DNA from 4 places in the Duganella sp. GW822-FHT06D06 genome. Region 3 is predicted to be linked to each of the others. Evidence: predicted binding sites of a transcription regulator. Region 3 holds the regulator's gene; each other region holds the start of a gene.
The links. The regulator sigma-54, encoded in region 3, starts transcription at its own class of promoters, with help from an activator protein. The targets are predictions, from matches to a motif close to TGGCANGNAANCTGCTTT.
Positions count from the first base shown of each region.

Region 1: adh (aldehyde dehydrogenase) is a predicted target of sigma-54. The motif match lies at 3,182-3,199, and genes of this name have one in related genera.
Region 2: AC1RMD_RS15770 (pilin) is a predicted target of sigma-54. The motif match lies at 2,979-2,996, and genes of this name have one in related genera.
Region 4: AC1RMD_RS22255 (flavin monoamine oxidase family protein) is a predicted target of sigma-54. The motif match lies at 2,584-2,601, and genes of this name have one in related genera.

Region 1 is NZ_JBXALQ010000035.1:8,626-13,611, reverse strand. It holds gene AC1RMD_RS30645 (TonB-dependent receptor family protein) at 1-2,005, opposite strand, end outside; gene AC1RMD_RS30640 (hypothetical protein) at 2,002-2,124, opposite strand; gene AC1RMD_RS30635 (beta-propeller fold lactonase family protein) at 2,123-3,064, shown strand; gene adh (aldehyde dehydrogenase) at 3,268-4,788, shown strand; gene AC1RMD_RS30625 (DUF779 domain-containing protein) at 4,791-4,986, shown strand, end outside.
Region 2 is NZ_JBXALQ010000007.1:276,040-281,025, forward strand. It holds gene AC1RMD_RS15750 (DUF2889 domain-containing protein) at 1-64, shown strand, start outside; gene sucC (ADP-forming succinate--CoA ligase subunit beta) at 142-1,311, shown strand; gene sucD (succinate--CoA ligase subunit alpha) at 1,325-2,206, shown strand; gene AC1RMD_RS15765 (FHA domain-containing protein) at 2,278-2,853, shown strand; gene AC1RMD_RS15770 (pilin) at 3,049-3,516, shown strand; gene AC1RMD_RS15775 (flagellar brake protein) at 3,583-4,293, opposite strand; gene AC1RMD_RS15780 (hypothetical protein) at 4,542-4,766, opposite strand; gene AC1RMD_RS15785 (recombinase family protein) at 4,947-4,986, shown strand, end outside.
Region 3 is NZ_JBXALQ010000014.1:102,816-107,801, forward strand. It holds gene lptC (LPS export ABC transporter periplasmic protein LptC) at 1-485, shown strand, start outside; gene lptA (lipopolysaccharide transport periplasmic protein LptA) at 514-1,095, shown strand; gene lptB (LPS export ABC transporter ATP-binding protein) at 1,098-1,850, shown strand; gene AC1RMD_RS22960 (RNA polymerase factor sigma-54) at 1,856-3,334, shown strand; gene hpf (ribosome hibernation-promoting factor, HPF/YfiA family) at 3,412-3,771, shown strand; gene AC1RMD_RS22970 (alginate lyase family protein) at 3,870-4,805, shown strand; gene AC1RMD_RS22975 (enoyl-CoA hydratase/isomerase family protein) at 4,838-4,986, shown strand, end outside.
Region 4 is NZ_JBXALQ010000013.1:138,221-143,206, forward strand. It holds gene AC1RMD_RS22245 (RidA family protein) at 1-507, opposite strand, end outside; gene AC1RMD_RS22250 (c-type cytochrome) at 519-941, opposite strand; gene AC1RMD_RS22255 (flavin monoamine oxidase family protein) at 938-2,545, opposite strand; gene AC1RMD_RS22260 (TnsB C-terminal domain-containing protein) at 2,824-4,677, opposite strand; gene AC1RMD_RS22265 (DEAD/DEAH box helicase) at 4,956-4,986, opposite strand, start outside.

The DNA of each region.
Region 1 (4,986 bases), on a different contig from region 3:
CCAGCAGGTTATTCAAACGCACGAACTGTTTTAAACGCCAGCCATGCCACTGCTGGTTGGCGTTGACGCGCGCATTGAGCACGCCATAGCCCGGCGCAGCCTTGTCGGCATTGGCGTCTTCCGCATAGATCCTGCTGCTGGCGACAGCTTCCAGGGCGGCGCCAAAGCGATTGGCGCTGTCCTTCCAATCCAGTTCGCCGTAGGCGTTGGCGTTCGGGACGCCGGGCAGGCGGCTGCCTGCTGCAACCGCGCCGAAGCCTTGATCATAGACAGCGCGCAAACTGGTCAATGCCGCCCGCGCGCTCAGGCCATGACTCCATGCGGTCTCCAACGACAGCTCCATCCCTTGGCGCAGCGTGCTGCTGGCGTTGCGATAGCTGGTGCGACCGCCGACGCTGCTGTCGACCACCAGTTCGTCGCGCGTGCGGACCTGGAAGACGGCGACGTTGATGCGCGTGGCGCCGCCCAGCCACGCCTTGATCCCGGCTTCAAGATGGGTGCTTTGTGCGGCCAGCAAGCGGAAGTTGAAGCCGCCGCCGGTGCCTGAGTAGAACAGCTCATTCAGGGTCGGCGTTTCGAAACCGCGCGCGGCGCTGGCGTACACATTCAGTGCCGGCGACAGGCGGTAAAGCAGGCCAAGCACCGGCGTGGTGTGGCTGTATTCGAGGCTGCCGCTGTCGTTGCCGTTGCTGAGGAAGTGATCATTTACCGAGAACTTCACGCTGCTGTGACGCAGGCCGGCGCTCAACATCCATGCGCCCGATTGCCATTCCGTCTGCACATAGGGATCGAGGGTGGTGACCTTGTCGTCCTCGTCGCGGCGCATTGCTCCCTTTATGCCGAATTGGGCGCCGATGAAGTTTTCGTATCCCCGGCGGGTGTCGCTGGAGCGGCCGTACTCCAGGCCGACCGTGGTACTGAGCTTGCCACCTGCCAGCTGGCCCACGTGCAGCCAGTTCAGATCCGTGCCGTGGAAGTCGCGGTCGAAGTCGACCACGCCGCCGGAGTGCGTGGCCGGCGCCTGGAAGGCCTTGGAGAACGCCTGGTACTGGATCACGCCGCGATTGCCTCCGTAGCCGGTCATGCGCAGGCGGTCGTCGCCGAAGCGCTGCTCCCAGCTGGCGCCGATCTGTTGGTGATCGATGCTCTTGCGGGTGTTGTAGCGGTCGGCCAGCGTGCGTTTCGGGTTCCGGGTATCGGTGGTGTCGATCTCGCCGGCGCGCGGGTCGCGCTGATAAGTGGCCCAGGTCGTGCCCAGGGCGTCCTGGGTATCGTCCTGGCGCAGGGCGTTGGCGACGATGGTCAGGCTGGCGCCGGCCATCGGCGCCAGCGTCAGCTTGGCGAAAGCCTGGTCGCGGGTGGCGGCGCTGTGGGCGCGGTAGCCATCGGTTTCGAAGCGCGAGGCATCCAGCACATAGCCGATGCCCGCCTGTTTTCCCCGGGCATTCAGATCGGCCTTGCGGCTGCCGTAGCTGCCGGCGGTCAGCGTGGTCTCCACCGAAGGCGCGCCTTCGCCGTCGCGCGTGAACATCTGGATCACGCCGCCGGAGTGGTTGCCGTAGATGGCTGAGAAGGGGCCGCGCAGCACTTCGATGCGTTCGGCCATATCGAGGTTGAAGGTGGCGGCCTGGCCCTGGCCGTCCGGCATGCTGGCCGGGATGCCGTCTGCGACCAGGCGCACGCCGCGCACGCCGAAGGCCGAACGGGCGCCGAATCCGCGCGAGGAGATTTGCAGATCCTGCGCATAGTTCTGGCGGTTCTGCGCCACCAGGCCAGGAACTGCGGCCAGCGCCTCGCTGGCGTTGACGCGCGGCTGGCTGTCGCGGATACGCTCGGCGTCGATGACGTCGATCGCGGCCGGCATGTCGAACACCGTGTGTCCGACGCGGGTGGCGCTGACCACTACCACCTCCGCCGGCGGTGCGGCATCGTCGGCCGCCATGGCGCCGCCGCTCAGGGCGAACAGCGCCGCCACCGCGTTCAATGGGAAAAAGGCTTGCTTCATATTGTCTCCGTTTTGGTCTGGGTTGTGCCAGACCAGTAAGCAATATACCTGCCATCCCGATCTTGCGGTGGCACGCCGATTGCAACGGTGATTGCATCTTCCTGAAAGGCGATATCCATGAACAGCTCCCGCATCCTGTCCTCCCTGGTCTTTTTGCTGTGCGGCCCGGCGATGGCCGCCCCCTTTGCCTATGTGCCGAACGAGAAGTCGGGCAGCATCAGCGTGATCGACACTTCCACCGATACCGTGGTGCGCGAGATTGCAGCCGGCAAGCGGCCGCGCGGCATCGCCGCCGATCCGGGCGGTGCGCGGTTGTTCGTGACCGACGCCGCCAGCAACGCGCTGCTGGTCATCGATACTGCAAGCGGGAACACGGTGCGCCGCATCGCGTTGGGCAAATCGCCCGAAGGCGTGAACGTGTCGGCTGATGGCCGTTACGTGGCGGTGGCGGTCGAGGAGAGCAACAGCGTGACCCTGATCGACGCCGGCTCCGGGCAGGTGCTGGCGGATATCGCCGTGAAAGGCAGAAATCCCGAGCACGCTGTCTTCAGCCCGGACGGCCGCTGGCTGCTGGTCAGCGCGGAAGAGGCGGAGCAGGTCGATGTGGTCGACGTCGCCGCGCGGCGCCAGGTCGGCGCGGTGGCGGTGGGCTTGCGGCCGCGCGGCATGGGCTTCAGTCCCGATGGCGCCCGCGCCTATGTCGCTTGCGAACTGGCAGGCGCGGTGTATGTGGTCGATATGGCGACGTTGGCGACGACGGCGCGGATCCCGGCCGGGAGGAACGCCAACGGCATCGCCGTCCACCCAGGCGGGCGCCAGGTCTATGTGTCGAACGGCGTCGACGCGAATGTGATGGTGATCGATACCGTCACCAATGCCGTCAGCGCCACCATTGCAGTTGGCAAGCGACCCTGGAACATGGCGCTGACGCCGGATGGCGCCAAGCTCTATGTGGCCAACGGCCGCTCGAACAATGTGTCCGTGATCGACACCGCCGCGGCGGCCAAGCGGGCCGATGTCGCGGTGGGCGAATTGCCATGGGGCGTAGTGATACGCTGAAGAGCTGCTCCATTGGCAGACACCTGTTCCAAACCTGAACAGGTGTCACAGCCCAGGCACAGCGTCCCCGCGCCGCCCGCCCCTGTAATTCATGCGCCGCACCGGCAAAAACGTAGCTGGCACGGTGCTTGCGAAAAGGAGAGGGCGCAGTACCCACCGCCGCGTTACGCGGCCTCATAAAACCACAGCAGAAAGAGGACGACATGAATCTCGCAGACATCAGCAAACTGGGCGTTGCCAATCCATTCAAGCAACGCTACGACAACTACATCGGCGGTAAATTCGTCGCCCCGGTCAAGGGCGAATACTTCGGCAACATCACGCCGATCACCGGCCAGGTATTCTGCGAAGTGGCCCGCTCCACCGCCGAAGACGTCGAGCTGGCGCTGGATGCCGCCCACGCCGCCAAGGACGCATGGGGCAGGACCTCGCAAACCGAGCGCGCCAACATCCTGAACAAGATCGCCGACCGCATGGAGGCCAACCTGGCGCTGATCGCCACCGCCGAAACCATCGACAACGGCAAGCCTATCCGCGAAACCACCGCCGCCGACATCCCTCTGGCGATCGACCATTTCCGCTATTTCGCCGGTTGCATCCGCGCGCAGGAAGGCTCGGTCGCGCAGATCGATTCCGAGACCTACGCCTATCACTTCCATGAGCCATTGGGCGTGGTCGGCCAGATCATCCCTTGGAACTTCCCTATCCTGATGGCGGTGTGGAAGCTGGCGCCGGCGCTGGCCGCCGGCAACTGCGTGGTGCTCAAGCCCGCCGAGCAGACCCCGGCGTCCATCATGGTGCTGCTGGAAGTGATCGGCGACCTGCTGCCGCCTGGCGTGCTGAATGTGGTCAACGGCTACGGCCTGGAAGCGGGCAAGCCGCTGGCCTCGAACAAGCGCATCGCCAAGATCGCCTTCACCGGCGAGACGGGCACCGGCCGCCTGATCATGCAATACGCTGCGCAGAACCTGATCCCGGTCACGCTGGAGTTGGGCGGCAAATCGCCGAACATCTTCTTTGAAGACGTGATGGATGCCGACGACGCCTTCTTCGACAAGTGCCTGGAGGGCTTTGCGATGTTCGCGCTGAATCAGGGCGAGGTGTGCACCTGCCCATCGCGCGTGCTGATCCAGGAATCGATCTACGAAAAATTCATCGAACGCGCGCTGGCCCGCGTGGCCGCGATCAAGCAGGGCAACCCGCTCGACGCCAGCACCATGCTGGGCGCGCAGTCGTCGCACGAGCAGCTGGAAAAAATCCTGTCGTATATCGATATCGGCAAACAGGAGGGGGCTGAATTGCTGGCCGGCGGCGAACGCCACGTGCAGGGCGGCGACATGAAGGACGGCTACTACGTGACGCCAACCGTCTTCAAGGGCCACAACAAGATGCGCATCTTCCAGGAAGAGATCTTCGGACCGGTGGTGTCGGTGACCACCTTCAAGGACGAAGCGGAAGCACTGAGCATCGCCAACGACACCATGTACGGTTTGGGCGCCGGCCTGTGGACGCGCGACGGTTCGCGCGCCTTCCGCGTCGGCCGCGCGATCCAGGCTGGCCGCGTCTGGACCAATTGCTATCACCTGTATCCGGCACATGCGGCCTTCGGCGGCTACAAGCAGTCGGGCATCGGCCGCGAGAACCACAAGATGATGCTGGACCACTACCAGCAGACCAAGAACCTGCTGGTCAGCTACAGCCCGAACGCACTGGGCTTCTTCTAACCATGGACCACATCATCGCCCGCGTTACGGCTACACCGGCGGCGCTCGAGCTGATCGCGGTCCTGCGTAGCCGTCACGGGCCGCTGATGTTCTTTCAATCCGGCGGCTGCTGCGACGGCAGCACGCCGATGTGCTACCCCGCCGGGGAGTTTGCCATCAGCGACACCGATGTCTACCTCGGTAACCTGGACGGGACGC
Region 2 (4,986 bases), on a different contig from region 3:
CGGCGGAGCAGTGGCGCAGTTTTACCCGCGCTGGGTGGCCAAAGCAGCACCAGGTGGCGCGTAGCAATCTCTGCTTACTAGATCCACACATTTCGCAGTATCAACCGATTTTTACACATCAGCATCAGAAGGGAAGCCAGCATGAAAATCCATGAGTATCAAGGCAAAGAAATCCTCCGAAAATACGGAGTGACGGTTCCGCGCGGTATTCCGTGCATGTCCGTTGAAGAAGCAGTCAAAGCTGCTGAAACCTTGGGCGGCCCGGTCTGGGTTGTAAAAGCACAAATCCACGCCGGTGGCCGTGGTAAAGGCGGCGGCGTTAAAGTCGCGAAATCGCTGGAACAAGTCAAAGAATTCTCCGAGCAGATCCTGGGCATGCAGCTGGTCACGCACCAGACCGGCCCTGAAGGCCAGAAAGTACGCCGCCTGTTGATCGAAGAAGGCGCGGACATCAAGAAAGAACTGTACGTATCGCTGGTCACCGACCGCGTATCGCAGCGCGTGGTGCTGATGGCTTCCTCCGAAGGCGGCATGGACATCGAAGAAGTTGCCGAGTCCCACCCGGAACTGCTGCACTCGATCGCCATCGACCCATCGATCGGCCTGACCGACGCTGAAGCCGCTGGCATCGCCGCCAAGATCGGTGTGCCGGAAGCGTCGATCGCCGACGCCGTCACCAACCTGCAAGGCCTGTACAAAGCCTACTGGGAAACCGACTCGTCGCTGGCCGAAATCAACCCGCTGATCCTGACCGGTTCGGGCAAGGTCATCGCTCTGGACGCCAAGTTCAACTTCGACGCCAACTCGCTGTTCCGTCAACCAGAAATCGTCGCTTACCGCGATCTGGACGAAGAAGATCCAGCTGAAGTTGAGGCATCGAAATTCGACCTGGCCTACATCTCCCTGGACGGCAACATCGGCTGCCTGGTGAACGGCGCCGGCCTGGCCATGGCCACCATGGACACCATCAAGCTGTTCGGCGGCGAGCCAGCCAACTTCCTGGACGTAGGCGGTGGCGCCACGGCTGAGAAAGTGACCGAAGCCTTCAAGATCATGTTGAAAAACCCAGGCCTGAAAGCCATCCTGGTCAACATCTTCGGCGGCATCATGCGTTGCGACGTGATCGCCGAAGGCGTGATCACCGCAGTCAAAGCCGTGTCGCTGAACGTGCCGCTGGTAGTCCGCATGAAGGGCACCAACGAAGACCTGGGCAAGAAGATGCTGGCCGATTCCGGTCTGCCTATCATCGCAGCCGACACCATGGAAGATGCAGCGAAGAGCGTAGTCGCCGCCGCTGCCGGTCAAGCTTAATTAAGGAATCAACATGTCCATTCTGATCAATAAAGATACCAAAGTAGTTACCCAAGGTATTACCGGCAAAACCGGTCAATTCCACACCCGCGGTTGCCGCGACTACGCGAACGGCAAAAATGCTTTCGTGGCAGGCGTGAACCCGAAGAAAGCCGGCGAAGATTTCGAAGGCATTCCTATTTTCGCTAGCGTTGCAGAAGCGAAAAAAGAAACCGGCGCCAATGTTTCCGTGATCTACGTACCGCCAGCAGGCGCTGCCGCTGCGATCTGGGAAGCTGTCGAAGCCGAACTGGACCTGGCCATTTGCATCACCGAAGGCATTCCTGTCCGCGACATGATGGCCCTGAAGGATCGCATGGCCAAAGCAGGTTCCAAGACCCTGCTGCTGGGCCCTAACTGCCCAGGCCTGATCACCCCTGACGAAATCAAGATCGGCATCATGCCAGGTCACATCCACCGCAAGGGCCGCATCGGCGTGGTTTCGCGTTCGGGCACCCTGACCTATGAAGCAGTCGGTCAGCTGACCGCACTGGGCCTGGGCCAATCGTCGGCAGTCGGCATCGGCGGCGACCCTATCAACGGTCTGAAGCACATCGACGTCATGAAGATGTTCAACGACGATCCTGATACCGACGCGGTCATCATGATCGGCGAAATCGGTGGTCCAGACGAAGCCAACGCGGCTTACTGGATCAAAGACAACATGAAAAAACCGGTCGTCGGCTTCATCGCCGGTGTAACCGCTCCTCCGGGCAAGCGCATGGGCCACGCCGGCGCGCTGATCTCCGGCGGCGCTGACACCGCACAAGCCAAACTGGAAATCATGGAAGCTTGCGGCATCACCGTTACCAAGAACCCGTCCGAAATGGCGCGTCTGCTGAAAGCAATGCTGTAATAACAGTGCGCTTTAGTGTGAAATAATGAAGGGGAGCCCAGCGCTCCCCTTTTTTTGTTTTGGAGACCAGATTGGCGAAGATCCTCATCTCACGGGATGGACAGATAGAACAGCAAGTACAACTGAGCAAAGAGCGGATGACCATCGGCCGTCACCCGCGCAACGACATCGTGCTGACGCATCCGGCCGTCAGCGGCGACCATGCCGTCATCGTCACCATCCTGGACGACTCCTTCCTGGAGGACCTGCACAGCACCAACGGCACCTTCGTCAACGGCCACCGCATCGGCAAGCACTTCCTGCAACACCAGGATGTGATCAAAATGGCCAAGTTCCAGATCGAGTTCGTCGCCGACGGCGTGCGCCCCATGATGGCGGCGGAGCCCGTGCTGGCGCAAATCGAAGTATTAAATGGCAACAATGCCGGCAAGCAGATGGCGCTGACCAAGCCGCAGACCACGCTCGGCCGCGCCGGCGTGCAGGTGGTGGTGATCCATCGCCAGCCCGACGCCTACACCATCACCCACCAGGAAGGCGCGCAGCCGCCGCTGGTGAACGGCATCGCCTTGGGCAAGCAGGCCCAGCGGCTGAATCACGGCGACGTGATCGACCTCGGCGGAACCCAGATGGCCTTCCGCATCGCCTGACAATATTTGTCAACGGCGACCCTGGCTGACAAATTGCGGCCTCGGACTGACAAAAAACGGCAGTCCGGGCGACCCAAAGCGACAGTTTTTGGCATCTTTTGTGGTTTTTGAGTTGAAAAACGAGCTGGCACACCAATTGCTCATAGCTAAGTGTCCCACCAAATTTTGATGTTCAACACACCCCAGGAGTCGAAAATGAAATCCATGAAAATGATGAAGAAACAAGCCCAGGCTGGTTTCACCCTGATCGAACTGATGATCGTCGTTGCCATCATCGGTATTCTGGCCGCAGTCGCGATTCCAGCCTACAGCGACTACACCGTGAAAGCCAAGATGGCCAACGCCCAGGGCGCGATCGACTCGATCAAGACTGCGGTGGCACTGTGCGCCCAGGAAGGTGGAGGGGATCTGACCGGTTGCAACGCCGGCGCCAAAGGCGTACCGACCTTCACCACGACCAAGGAAGTCACCAGTGCCACGGTTACCGACGGCGTGATCGTTGAAACCTTCGCCACCGGCGTCGGCAAGAACATCGACGGCTTGACCGCTACCTTCACCCCGACCATCGCCCCCGGTGCCGCCAACGTCACCTGGAACGTGACCACCACCGTCACCAACGTGGCAGCGGCAGCAGCGCTGACCAAGAACAACGTAGTTCCTTAATGTTCTCGGTTTGAACGTAAAAAAACCGGCTTCGGCCGGTTTTTTTACGTTCCTGCATTGAGCGAATCAGACGATCTTCTGGCGATCGGCGATCAATGCTTCGTAGGTCAGGTTTTGCAACATGGTGTAGTGGACCGGGTCCAGGTCGATGAACTGCACGCCGTAGGTGAACACCTCGGGCTTGTCGCCGGCGGCCGGCTTGACCACGTTGATGTTGCGGATGGTGGCATTCGGATTGATGCGCACCTGGCGGTTGCCGGGCTGGGCGATCAGGTAGAACGACAGGCCAACCTGCGCCTCGTCATCCGACAGCTTCTTGGCCGACTCGATCAGCGCGCCAGAGACGCTCAGGTTCACCAGGAACACGGAATTGGTGCCGGCCGGGGAACTCACCTGGGCCGGGATATCGACCTTGACCCGCATTGCCGCGCGCAGGCTGGTGCCCTGGATGGACTGCGGGAACGATAGGTGGACGTAGAACAGCGGACGCGGAAACACCCGTTGCACCACGCAGGAGAACGAGCACACGTTGACGCCGGAGAAGACGCGGATGGTCAGCTTGTCGCCGTCGTTGAGGGCGATCGGTGCGCCATTCTCGAACGGAACCTTGACGATCATGTACTCATCCTTGGCCCAGCCGATCAGCGTGGAGAAGTGCTGGATCGGCTTGATCGTGCGATGAGTAATGAACTGAATCCTGCCGCCCACCTGCAGATTCATTTGCTCGAATTCGTATTCCTGAGTCTTGGCTTCGCTCGGAGGAGGGTTGCTGCTCATTCAAATTCTTTCTCGTATGCGCGAGGCGGGTACGGTGAGGCCTACGTCAAAAGATTACTTCAGTGACATTTATTATATACCCACCAATCTAAGGTAACAATCAGACAATACAAGAGGTTGCTGATTGGTCGCAGACTAGCCCGCCGGCGACGGCGCAATGCTGAAAACCGTTGCATTTCGGAGTGGAGGGCAGGGGCTGCGGAGTTGAATTTTGCGGCACGCAGGGCGTTGATCAGGATATTGCCGGGCTAATCGTGTTCAGCCCTGACCTCTAGCTGATAGTCCAATCCGTCCTCAGGGAACACACCTTTGCCTTTCAAGATTCCGAAGGCCGCAGCGATGGCGTTTTTGCGCGCATCAAGCTTTACCGCGATTTCAGCCGATGCCGCTTGTGCGTTGGGTACTCCACCTAAGTGAACTACTACGAAGTCACATCTTGTAAGTTCTGAGCCATAAGGAAAACCACTGCTCATGTCGGATCAAAAGATAGTAGACAGTAATTATGAGCTAGGTAGCAATGGGCCTACTATCTTATGATCCAAAAATAAGCCAAATATGAGCCACATCGCGTATTACAGAGCCAGTACGAATTCCCAGTCCATTGATGCACATAGGCAGCACTGACCAATGCCAAGCTGATCGAACGTGAGTTCATGGACGAGGGCGTGTCTGGTTCTGTGCTTGCCGCCGACC
Region 3 (4,986 bases):
AGGATGCGCAGGTGGACCAGCATCGCAACGAGCCGGACTACATCATCGACCGCTTCAGCATGGTGCGCATGAACAAGACCGGCCAGCCGGCCTACATTATCTCCGGCGAGAAGCTGACCCACCGGCCGGTCGACGATACCTCCGTCATCGACAAGCCGTATGTGCACAGCCTGGCCGGCAGGCAGCCGCCGATGAATATCCACGCCGACACCGCTTTTGTCGATCAGGGCAATACGCGCGTCAAGCTCAGTGGTAATGTGGACGTGGTGCGCCCGGCCGGGCCGCAGGCGCAGGCGATGCGCATGACCACGCCGACCCTGACCGTGTATCCGGACGAAGAACGGATGGAAACCGCCAGCCCGGTGGCGCTGGAAATGGGCAACGCCACCGCCAACGGCGTCGGCATGAAGGCCAATAACGCCACCCGCGAAGTGCAGTTGGGCGGACGCGGACAGCTGACGATGCCGCCGCGCGCCGGCCATTGAGGAAACAATGATGATGAATGGAATGACGATGAAGAAACTGATACTCTCGGCGGCGATGCTGCTGATGGCGGCCGGCGCGGTCCACGCGGAAAAAGCGGATGCCAACAAGCCGACCAAGATCGATTACGACGACCTGCAAATCGACGACGTCAAGCAGATCAAGACGCTGATCGGCAATGTCGTGCTGACGCGCGGCACGCTGCTGATGAAGTCGCCGAAGGCGGTGGTGACCACCGATCCCGAAGGCTATAACTTCGTCGTGCTGACCAGCACGCCGGGGACGCTGTCGACCTTCCGCCAGAAGCGCGACGGCGCCGGCGACCAGTGGATCGAGGGCGAAGCCGAGCGCATCGAGTACAGCGACAAGACCGACCTGGTCAAGCTGTTCTCGAAAGCCCGGGTGCGCCAGCTGGAAGGCGCGCGCATGACCAGCGAAGTCAACAGCGAGTTCATTTCCTACGACAGCCGCACCGAACATTTCGACGTCAAGAATAACGTCTCCGGCGTCAGCAAGCCGGGCGCCGGCCGTGGCACCATGGTGATCCAGCCGACCATCCGTCCGGCCGCGCCGGCACCGGCCGCATCGACGCCGCCGGCCACGGAGAAGTAAGCATGGAGCCATCCTGCGGTAGCACCCTGATCGTGCGCGGCCTGCAAAAGACCTACGGCAAGCGCCAGGTCGTGCATGACGTGTCCCTGCAAGTCGAATGCGGCGAAGTGGTGGGCCTGCTCGGCCCCAACGGCGCCGGCAAGACCACCTCGTTCTACATGATCGTCGGCCTGGTGCCGTCGGACGCCGGCAGCATCGATATCAGCGGCACCGATATCTCGTCGCTGCCGATCCACCGCCGCGCCTCGCTCGGCTTGTCCTACCTGCCGCAGGAAGCGTCGGTGTTCCGCAAGCTGACGGTGGAAGAAAATATCCGCGCCGTCCTCGAAATTCAAAAAGTGGACGGCAAGCCTTTATCCAAGGCTGCCATTGATGAACGGCTCAATACCCTGCTGGCCGATTTGCAAATCGAAAAGCTGCGCGAGAACCAGGCGCTGTCGCTGTCGGGCGGCGAGCGCCGCCGCGTGGAGATCGCGCGCGCACTGGCGACCAATCCGCGCTTCGTGCTGCTCGACGAACCATTCGCCGGGGTCGACCCGATTGCCGTGATTGAGATCCAGCGCATCGTGCGCTTCCTCAAGGAACGCGGCATCGGCGTCCTCATTACCGATCACAATGTGCGCGAAACGCTGGGCATCTGCGACCGCGCATATATCATCAACCAGGGCACGGTATTGGCTTCAGGCCGGCCAGACGACATCATCGCCAACGAATCGGTGCGTCGCGTGTATCTGGGCGAACACTTCCGTATGTAAAACCCATGAAACAGTCTTTGCAACTGCGCACGTCGCAGCACCTCGCGCTGACACCTCAGTTGCAGCAGTCGATCCGGCTGCTGCAGTTGTCGACGCTGGAGCTGCACCAGGAACTGGAACAGCTGCTGACCGATAATCCGCTGCTGGAGCGCCTCGACGACCCGCTGGACCGCTCGCTGCGGCTGCTGTCGGACGGCGCCATCAGCCAGCAAGCCCCGGTCGGCGACGCGCCGCCCGAAGGCCCGCCCAACACCCAAGAGGCGCCGGCCGCCGACGCCGACAACTACGACGGCCCGGCCGCCGACACCGAAAGCACCAGCAGCGACGCCGACGTCGACTGGAGCGACGCCGGCCGCAGCAAGGCGCCCGACGACGAGGACTCGCGGCCGCAACTGGAGGCCAGCCACTGCACCTTGCGCGAGCACCTGATGGAGCAGATGCGGGTGACGGTGCTGGAGATGCGCGACCGCGCGCTGGTCGAGCTGATCATCGACGCGCTGGACGAAAACGGCTACCTCGAAGAATCGCTGGAAGAAATCCTGGCCCGCCTGCCGGAAGAGCTGGAACTGGAGCTCGACGAATTGCAGACCGCCTTGTCGATGCTGCAAAGCTTCGACCCGATGGGCGTGGGCGCGCGCAACGCGTCCGAATGCCTGGCGCTGCAGATCAAGCGCTTGCCGGGCATTCCGATGGTCACGCGGCGCATGGCGCTGGCCATCGTTGAAAATCATTTGACCTGGTTTGCCCAGCGCGATTTCAACAAATTGAAGAAGGCGCTGCTGTGCGACGACGAAGATTTGCGCGAAGCACAAACCGTCATCCGCCAGTGCAATCCGCATCCGGGCTCGGCGTTCGCGTCGGACGTGTCGGACTACGTGGTGCCGGACGTGATCGTCAAAAAAGCGCGCAACGGCTGGCAAGTGAGCCTGAACAACGACGTCATGCCGCGCCTGCGGGTGAACGCCATGTACGCCAACCTGCTCAAGCAGGGAAAAGGCGAGGGCGCGATGGGCGCGCAGCTGCAGGAAGCGAAGTGGCTGATCAAGAATATGCGCCAGCGTTTCGACACGATTTTGCGCGTTGCACAAGCGATAGTAGAACGACAAAAGAACTTTTTCTCCCATGGCGCGGTTGCCATGCGCCCCCTTGTGCTTCGCGAAATTGCTGATACACTGGGTCTACACGAGAGCACTATTTCTCGTGTAACAACTCAAAAATATATGCTGACCCCGCACGGTATGTTTGAGTTGAAATATTTCTTTGGCAGCCATGTCGCCACTGAAGCGGGGGGAGAAGCAAGTTCGACGGCGATACGCGCACTCATTGTGCAATTGACAGGAGCAGAAGACCCGAAAAATCCTTTATCCGACAGTAAGATTGCGGACATGCTGGGAGAACAAGGCATGGTGATTGCGCGACGCACTGTTGCCAAATATCGCGAAGCGTTGAAGATCCCGCCAGTCAGTCTCCGTAAATCTTTGTAGTTACTTGGTTCCTGCGCGCCCGGCGCTAATGGGCTCCGCACTAACCGTAAGAAGCGACATTATCTTTAGGAGTGTGTATGAATCTCACCATCAGTGGACATCATCTCGAAGTGACCTCGGCCATCCGTGAATACGTGCAGAACAAGCTGGAACGCGTCACCCGCCACTTTGATCAAGTGATTGATATTGCTGTCATCCTGACTGTAGATAACCTCAAAGAGAAAGAGAAACGCCAGAAGGCTGAAATCAACCTGCGCATGTCGGGCAAAACCGTCTACGTGGAAAGCCTGTCCCAGGACCTGTACGCCGCCATCGATACCTTGATCGACAAGCTGGATCGGCAGGTCATGAAGTACAAAGCCAAGGTCCAAGAGCACGGCCACGATGCGATCAAGCATCTCCCGGATAGCTACGAACCCGCTGCCGCCGCCCTATAACAACGGCCCCGGCACCATCAAACTAAGGGCGCAGAGGCGCCCTTTTTTGCGCCCAAATGGTTTAGAGTAAACGTTTTCCTCATTGCAACGGGCGTGGCATGAAACGAGCTAAACTATTTACGGCATGGATGCTGACTCTGGCGATGCCGGCCGCGCTGGCATGCACCGCGCCGCCGCCGGCCGTGATCGACATCGACGCCAACAGCTATTACTCGGATGCGCACCATTCCGTCATCGATCCGGTGCTGCGTGCGCGCAATATCGCCCACACCAAGCCGATCGACGACTTCCTGGCCGGGGTGGCGAAAAACGCCAGCCGGGGCGACGCCGCCTGCGCGCTGGGCTGGCTGGAGAGCTGGGCCGGGCAACAGGCCTTGCTGGGCAAGCTGTCCAGCGAACAGGCCTGGTATGTGCGCAAGTGGACCCTGGGCGGCATGGCGTTGAGCTACGCCCGCGTCAAGCCGGCCGCCAGCCCGGCGCAGCAGCAAGCCATCGAAGCCTGGTTCAAGACGCTGGCCGACGCCACCATGGCGCATGCCGACGCGCGCAGGGGCACGCGCAACAACCACTACTACTGGGAAGGCCTGGCGGTGACGGCGGTGGGCGGCGTCACGCACGACGAGCGCTACCTGGCCTGGGGCCGCAAGGTGTTCGAACATGCGATGGGTCAAGTTGCGGCGGACGGTGCGCTGCCGGCGGAGATGGAGCGCGCGGCCAAGGCCTTGCACTACCACGTGTTCGCGGCCGCGCCGCTGGTGATGAGCGCGTCCATCCTGGACCTGCGCTCGGCCAAGCTGGACCAGCTGATGCGCTACACGCTGGCCGCCGCGCAAGATCCGTCGGCGATGGAAAAGGCCACCGGTTTCGCGCAGCAGCGGGCTAACGCCAGCGAGCTGTCGTTCGCCATTATCTATGCGCGGCACGAGGGCAGGGCGGAGCTGATGCCGGCCAAGGCCAACTTCCAGCCGCGCCTCGGCGGCGACCTCAACCTGGCCAATCCGCTGGAGCATCTGGCGCCCCGCAACTCGCAGTAGAATAGGGTTTTTTCCACCACCCCAAGCACCTCATGAGCGAATACGTCCACACCAGCGTCAGCAACGGAACCGGCTTCATCACACTGGACCGGCCCAAGGCCTTGAATTCTTTGTCGCTGGCGATGGTGCGCGATATAACGCAGGCGCTGATGGCGTGGCGCGACGACAGCGGCGTGGCCGC
Region 4 (4,986 bases), on a different contig from region 3:
TGCGGCGACGACTTCGATTTCCACCAGCCAGCCCGGATTGCTCAGGGCCGCCACCTGCACCACGGCGCGCGCCGGCAGCTTGGTCTGCGCGCCGCCGAAGTGCTGGGTGTAGGCTTCCATGAAACCCTTGGTGTCGGCCCTGCCGCCCTTGGCCGGATCGCCGACCAGGTAGACGGTCATCTTGACCACGTCCGTCATGTCGAGCTTCATGCTCTCCAGGACTTCCTTGATCTTCTTCAGCACCGATTCGGACTGGGTCCTGGTGTCGCCGAAGGCGGCCAACGAATCCGGCGCGGCGCCGGCGTCGGCGATGGCTGGCACCTGGCCGCTGACGAAGTGGATGGCGGCGGTGGCCGGCACCGTGACCGCCAGCGCGATCGGGAAGTCCGAGCCGGGGATCTTGTGGCGGACGATGTCGGCGGCGGCAGCCTTGGGGGCGGCGCTGGCGGCGGCCGGCAACAGCGCCAGTGCGGCCGGAATCAACAGGGAGACGAGTGCTTTGTTCATGCGTTCTTCTTTCAGTGTTTGTTGGACATCTGGCCGTTACTAAAATGGTCGACTTGCAGTACATCGCGCAGCGCCAGCACTTCCGGCCCGCTCAGCGGCGCGGCCTGGTTGCCCCAGTTGCTGCGCACGAAACTGAGAATGGCGGCGATCTGCTGGTCGTTCAGGCTCTCGCTGAAGTCCGGCATGCCGCCGCGCCCTTTCAGCAGCACCGTCGCGACGTCGGCGCCCTTCCCCTGTACGAACTTGTTACCCGCCAGCGCCGGAAAGGCGCCCGGTATGCCCTTGCCGCTGGCCTGGTGGCAGGCCGCGCAGTTCTTCATGAACAGCGCCTTGCCGTCCGCCGCCGCCGAGTCCTGCGCGCGCGACGGCGCCGTGGCGCCGGCCGCCAGCACGGCGATGATCGCCATCGCCGCCTTGATCAAAAGCTCCTTCATGCGCTGGCCCTCCCATGGATCCTGGCGATCTGCTGCCACGCCGATTCGATGGCGCCGGCCTGCCAGCCGGTCAGGTAGCTCAGGTGCTCGCCGGCCAGCAGCACGCGGCCCTCGCCCTCCACCAGGATCGGGTAGGCGGCGGCGCGGGTCTTGTCGGTCCACTCGGCCCAGCCGCCCAGGTTGTATTGCACGCGGTGCCAGGCGACCGAGAACGCGGACTCGAAGTTCTCCCTGTACTGCGGGAAGATCTTCTGCCCCGCCTCCAGCGCGAAGGCGGCGCGCTCCTTCGGCGACAGCGCGCTGGTCTCGATCGCCGCCGTCTGGTACTGGTAATAGCCGAGCAGCACGCCCTTCTTCTTTTGCCAGCCGTAGGACGGCATCGAGATGGTGTTGATGCCTTTGAGGTCGGTGAGCACATGGCCGCCGTACAGGTGCTCGTCCTCTTCCCAGAAGCGGCGCTTCATCTGCAGGCCGATCTTGCCGACCGGCGCGTAGGCCACCGTGGCGACGGCCTGCTTGAACTTGTCCGAGAAGTCGGTATCGATCTGGCGCAGCACCGACAGCGGCATCGCCACCAGGCAGTAGTCGGCGCCGATGCTGGCGCTTTTTCCGGTGCCGGTGTCCTTGTAGGTGACGGTGACGCCCTTGTCGTTCTGGCGGATGGTCTGCACTTCCGCGCGGTAGCGGATGTTCTTGCCGACGCGCTTTTCAAACGCCTTGGCGATGGCGTCCATGCCGCCCACCGGCTGGAACATGGTGTTCTGCATCGGGAAATCCTGCACCGCGCTGTAGACGTTGCCCAGCTTGGAGGCCAGCAGGTCCTTGAAGCCCAGTGGGTCGGACGGCGTGCCGGCTCCCGGCGCGACGCCGGCGCCGGGATTGACGGTGTAGCCACGGCCGCTGCGGCCCTTGTATTGCAGGTCGGCGCCGGCCAGCTGGCCTTCGTGCGCCAGGTAGTCCAGCAGCAGACGCTGGTCGTCGGCCGTCAGTTCGGCGTCCAGCTGCTTGCGCTTGACCGACTTGGCCAGCAGCTCGGAGACGTGGCCGCGCATGTCGGCCTTGATCTCGGCCACCCGCATGCGCTTGCCGGCGTAGGGGCCGGCGTTTTCCGAGTAGACGAAAGAGTGGTCGTTATCGTTGACCATGACTTCCAGCGGCACCTCGAACAGCCGCGTGTAGTGCAGCGTCGACTGGTGGTACAAGGGGATGCGCCACGGGCCGTGATTGATGTACTGGCCGTCGTCGAATTCGCAGGTCTGCTTTTCGCCGCCAAGCTCGGTCAGGCTGAAGCCCTTGCGCGCGGTCTGGCAGCGGCCGCCGGCGAAGGCGCGCGCTTCGAGGATCTGGCAGTGGTAGCCCAGTTTCCCCAGCTCGTAGGCGGCGGTCATGCCGGCCAGGCCGGCGCCCAGTATCAGCACCTTCTTGCCTTTGCCGCTGCCGCTCAGCGCCGGCGGCGCGGAGGCGGTCGAGCCTATGCCCATGCCCCAGGCGTTCATGGTGTTCAACAGCAGGCCGGTGCCGCCGACTGCCGCCGCCCGATAAAGGAAATCCCTCCGTGTCAATGCACTAAACGATTTAAACGATTTGACTGTTTTACTATTCATCGATTTCCTTTCGTGGCTTGCGTTTCCATAGTCCCTATCTAGCAATCGCCGTGCCACGAATCCAAGCAAAATAAACATGCTTCGCCGTTGAAGCGATCCTTATGGAATAAGGCGATTTGACATCTGCAGTAGCGTTTCCAGCGACAGACTTTATTTGCCGAATTTATGGCTGCGCCAGCGGAAAAACGGCGCGCCGCACCAGCGGGAGGCGTGCACCTAAATGGATGGAAGTGGTGTGCACGGCGCTGGACAGCGCCGTGTGCTATCGACTTGGGAAATCAGTTAGCGTAGCTGGCGACAACGTGCGTAGTGCTACGTAGGGGTGTCGCGGAGATGGCGGAAATGGAGTGCGGCAGGCAGGCGATTTCCGCCGCTGCGAGATGGCGCTGCGTGGTGCTGCTGTCGGCCATGTGGCAGGCGTGGAATTGCATGGGCGCGGCGGCGTCCAGCAAATAAATCATGTCCATGTCGGCCGGGTCGTAGGCGACCCGCACCTGCCATTGGCCACGCTGGCGCGCACGCTCGAACCAGCGCTCGTTGATGGCGCGTGCGCAGGTGTAGACGCTGTCGAACAGCACGATGCCGTCGGCGGTGACGGTGGCCTGGCCGGCCGGCATCAGGCTGCAACGCAGCAGCTGTTCGGGATAGGTCTTCAGGCTGCCGCCGCGCTGTGCCACGCCCCAATCCCACAGTGCGCGCGGCGTGGCATGGCCGTGGTTGGGCAGCTGGTGGCTGTTGTTGTGATACAGGATGGCGTCGATGACGATGCGAGTGAACTGGTCCAGATCGAGCACGCCGTCCAACCGGCAGGCCGCGCCGGCGTCGCCCGCCGCCAGCAGCAGGAAGCGCTTTTCCAGCACCGCCTTCCATTCGTCCGGACCGTCGCCGGCGTCGACGCAGCGCAGGTTGAAGTTGTTGAGCAGTGTCTCGCACTGGACACCGCCGCTCAGGGCGACGTTGGCGTGCAGGTTTTCCGGCAGGTGGCGGCAAGGCCACTGCCCGGCCTCGATGCTGCGGCCGTACCGCTGGCTGTAGCGCTGCTTGTCGGCGCCGCAGTGGGCCAACGCCAACATGGCGTGCTGCCAGCTGGGCGCGCCCAGGCCGACGTAGACGCCCACCACCATGCGGCTGAAGGTATCGACCGCCACGTACACCAGCGGCCGGCCTATGGCCTGCTGGCGGTCGGCGCGCGAGACCAGCTGCACTTCGGCGCGCACCACGTCCAGGTAGAAGCCGGCGCCGGGCCGGCCGGCCGGCGCTGCGGCGTCGAATGTCTGCCGCTGCGCGACGGCGCCGAAACCGGCAGCGCCGGTGGCCTGCGAGCCGCGCGCCATTGCGGCGGCGCTGCGGCGCGCCACTTCCGGCGGCCGGTCGTCGTCGTGATCGAGCCAGTAGTTGAACTGGCCGAAGGTCGGCAGCGCGACTGGCTGCGCGCCGGCCGTCGCCAACACCCGGCCGCTGCCGGCGTCGATGCGGCGCCCGCCGAAAAAGTCGGCCAGCATCTGCTGGTAGGCGCCCAGCCGCGAGAACTTGGCGTGGCCCGCCGCGTAGTGCGCGATGGCGACCCGGAACGCGCGGCGGATTTCCTCGTCGGCGTTCACGCCGGGACCGTCGTCGGCGCCGCTCTTGCGCGGCCGTCCGCGCTTGACGCCGGCCGAGGCCTGGCGCACCTTGCCGCGCCCGCCGGAGTTGCCGTAGTCGGGCAGCAGCGCGTTGGGCGTCTGGCCGCGCTGCCAGTAGCGGCGCAGATAGCGGTAGATGGTGGGATGGGAGACGCCGTGCGTGGCGATTGCCTGCGCGATCAACTGGCCGCGCAGGCGCGCTTCGTAGATGCCCGGCTCCAGCGCCACCAGCGCTTCGACGATCCGCCACGCGCGGGCGCGCAGTTGCAGGTGCTTGGGCGGCAGCAGCTCCTGGCTGACCACCATCAGGTAGGGATCGGCCGCCAGCACGCGCGCATGGCCGGCGCGGATGTCGGCGTGCAGCGCCGGCAGCGTCACCAGTTCGACGTCGGCCGACCGCGCCGCCACGTCGAACACGTAGGCGTGGCTTTGCTCGGGGGCGATCCACAGCACGCGGACGGTGCGCGGGGACGGGTGCGTGTAGTGCAGCAGGTCATTCCGCAACAGCATCGGCGCCTCGGGTGCGGGAGTGTAGAGACAATGCGGTCATTCCGTGCTCCTTGCTCAACGACTTGTCGGTTTATGCTCTCCTCAATGCAATAACCGGGCCAGAAGGCTGCCGGCGCCTCCGCCGCTATGAAAACGATGCCACTCGGCAGTCCGGGGCGCGTCGCGGCCGGCGTGGTTTTGGTGCGCAGCGCCGCCGGGCGCACCGCGCGTGTGCAGGCGGCCCATATGAAAACAGGGCCTTGCGGCCCTGTGGTGTATAGCGATTTATACCTTAACGATCAATACTTCTTCTTGAACCCGGCCTTGGCG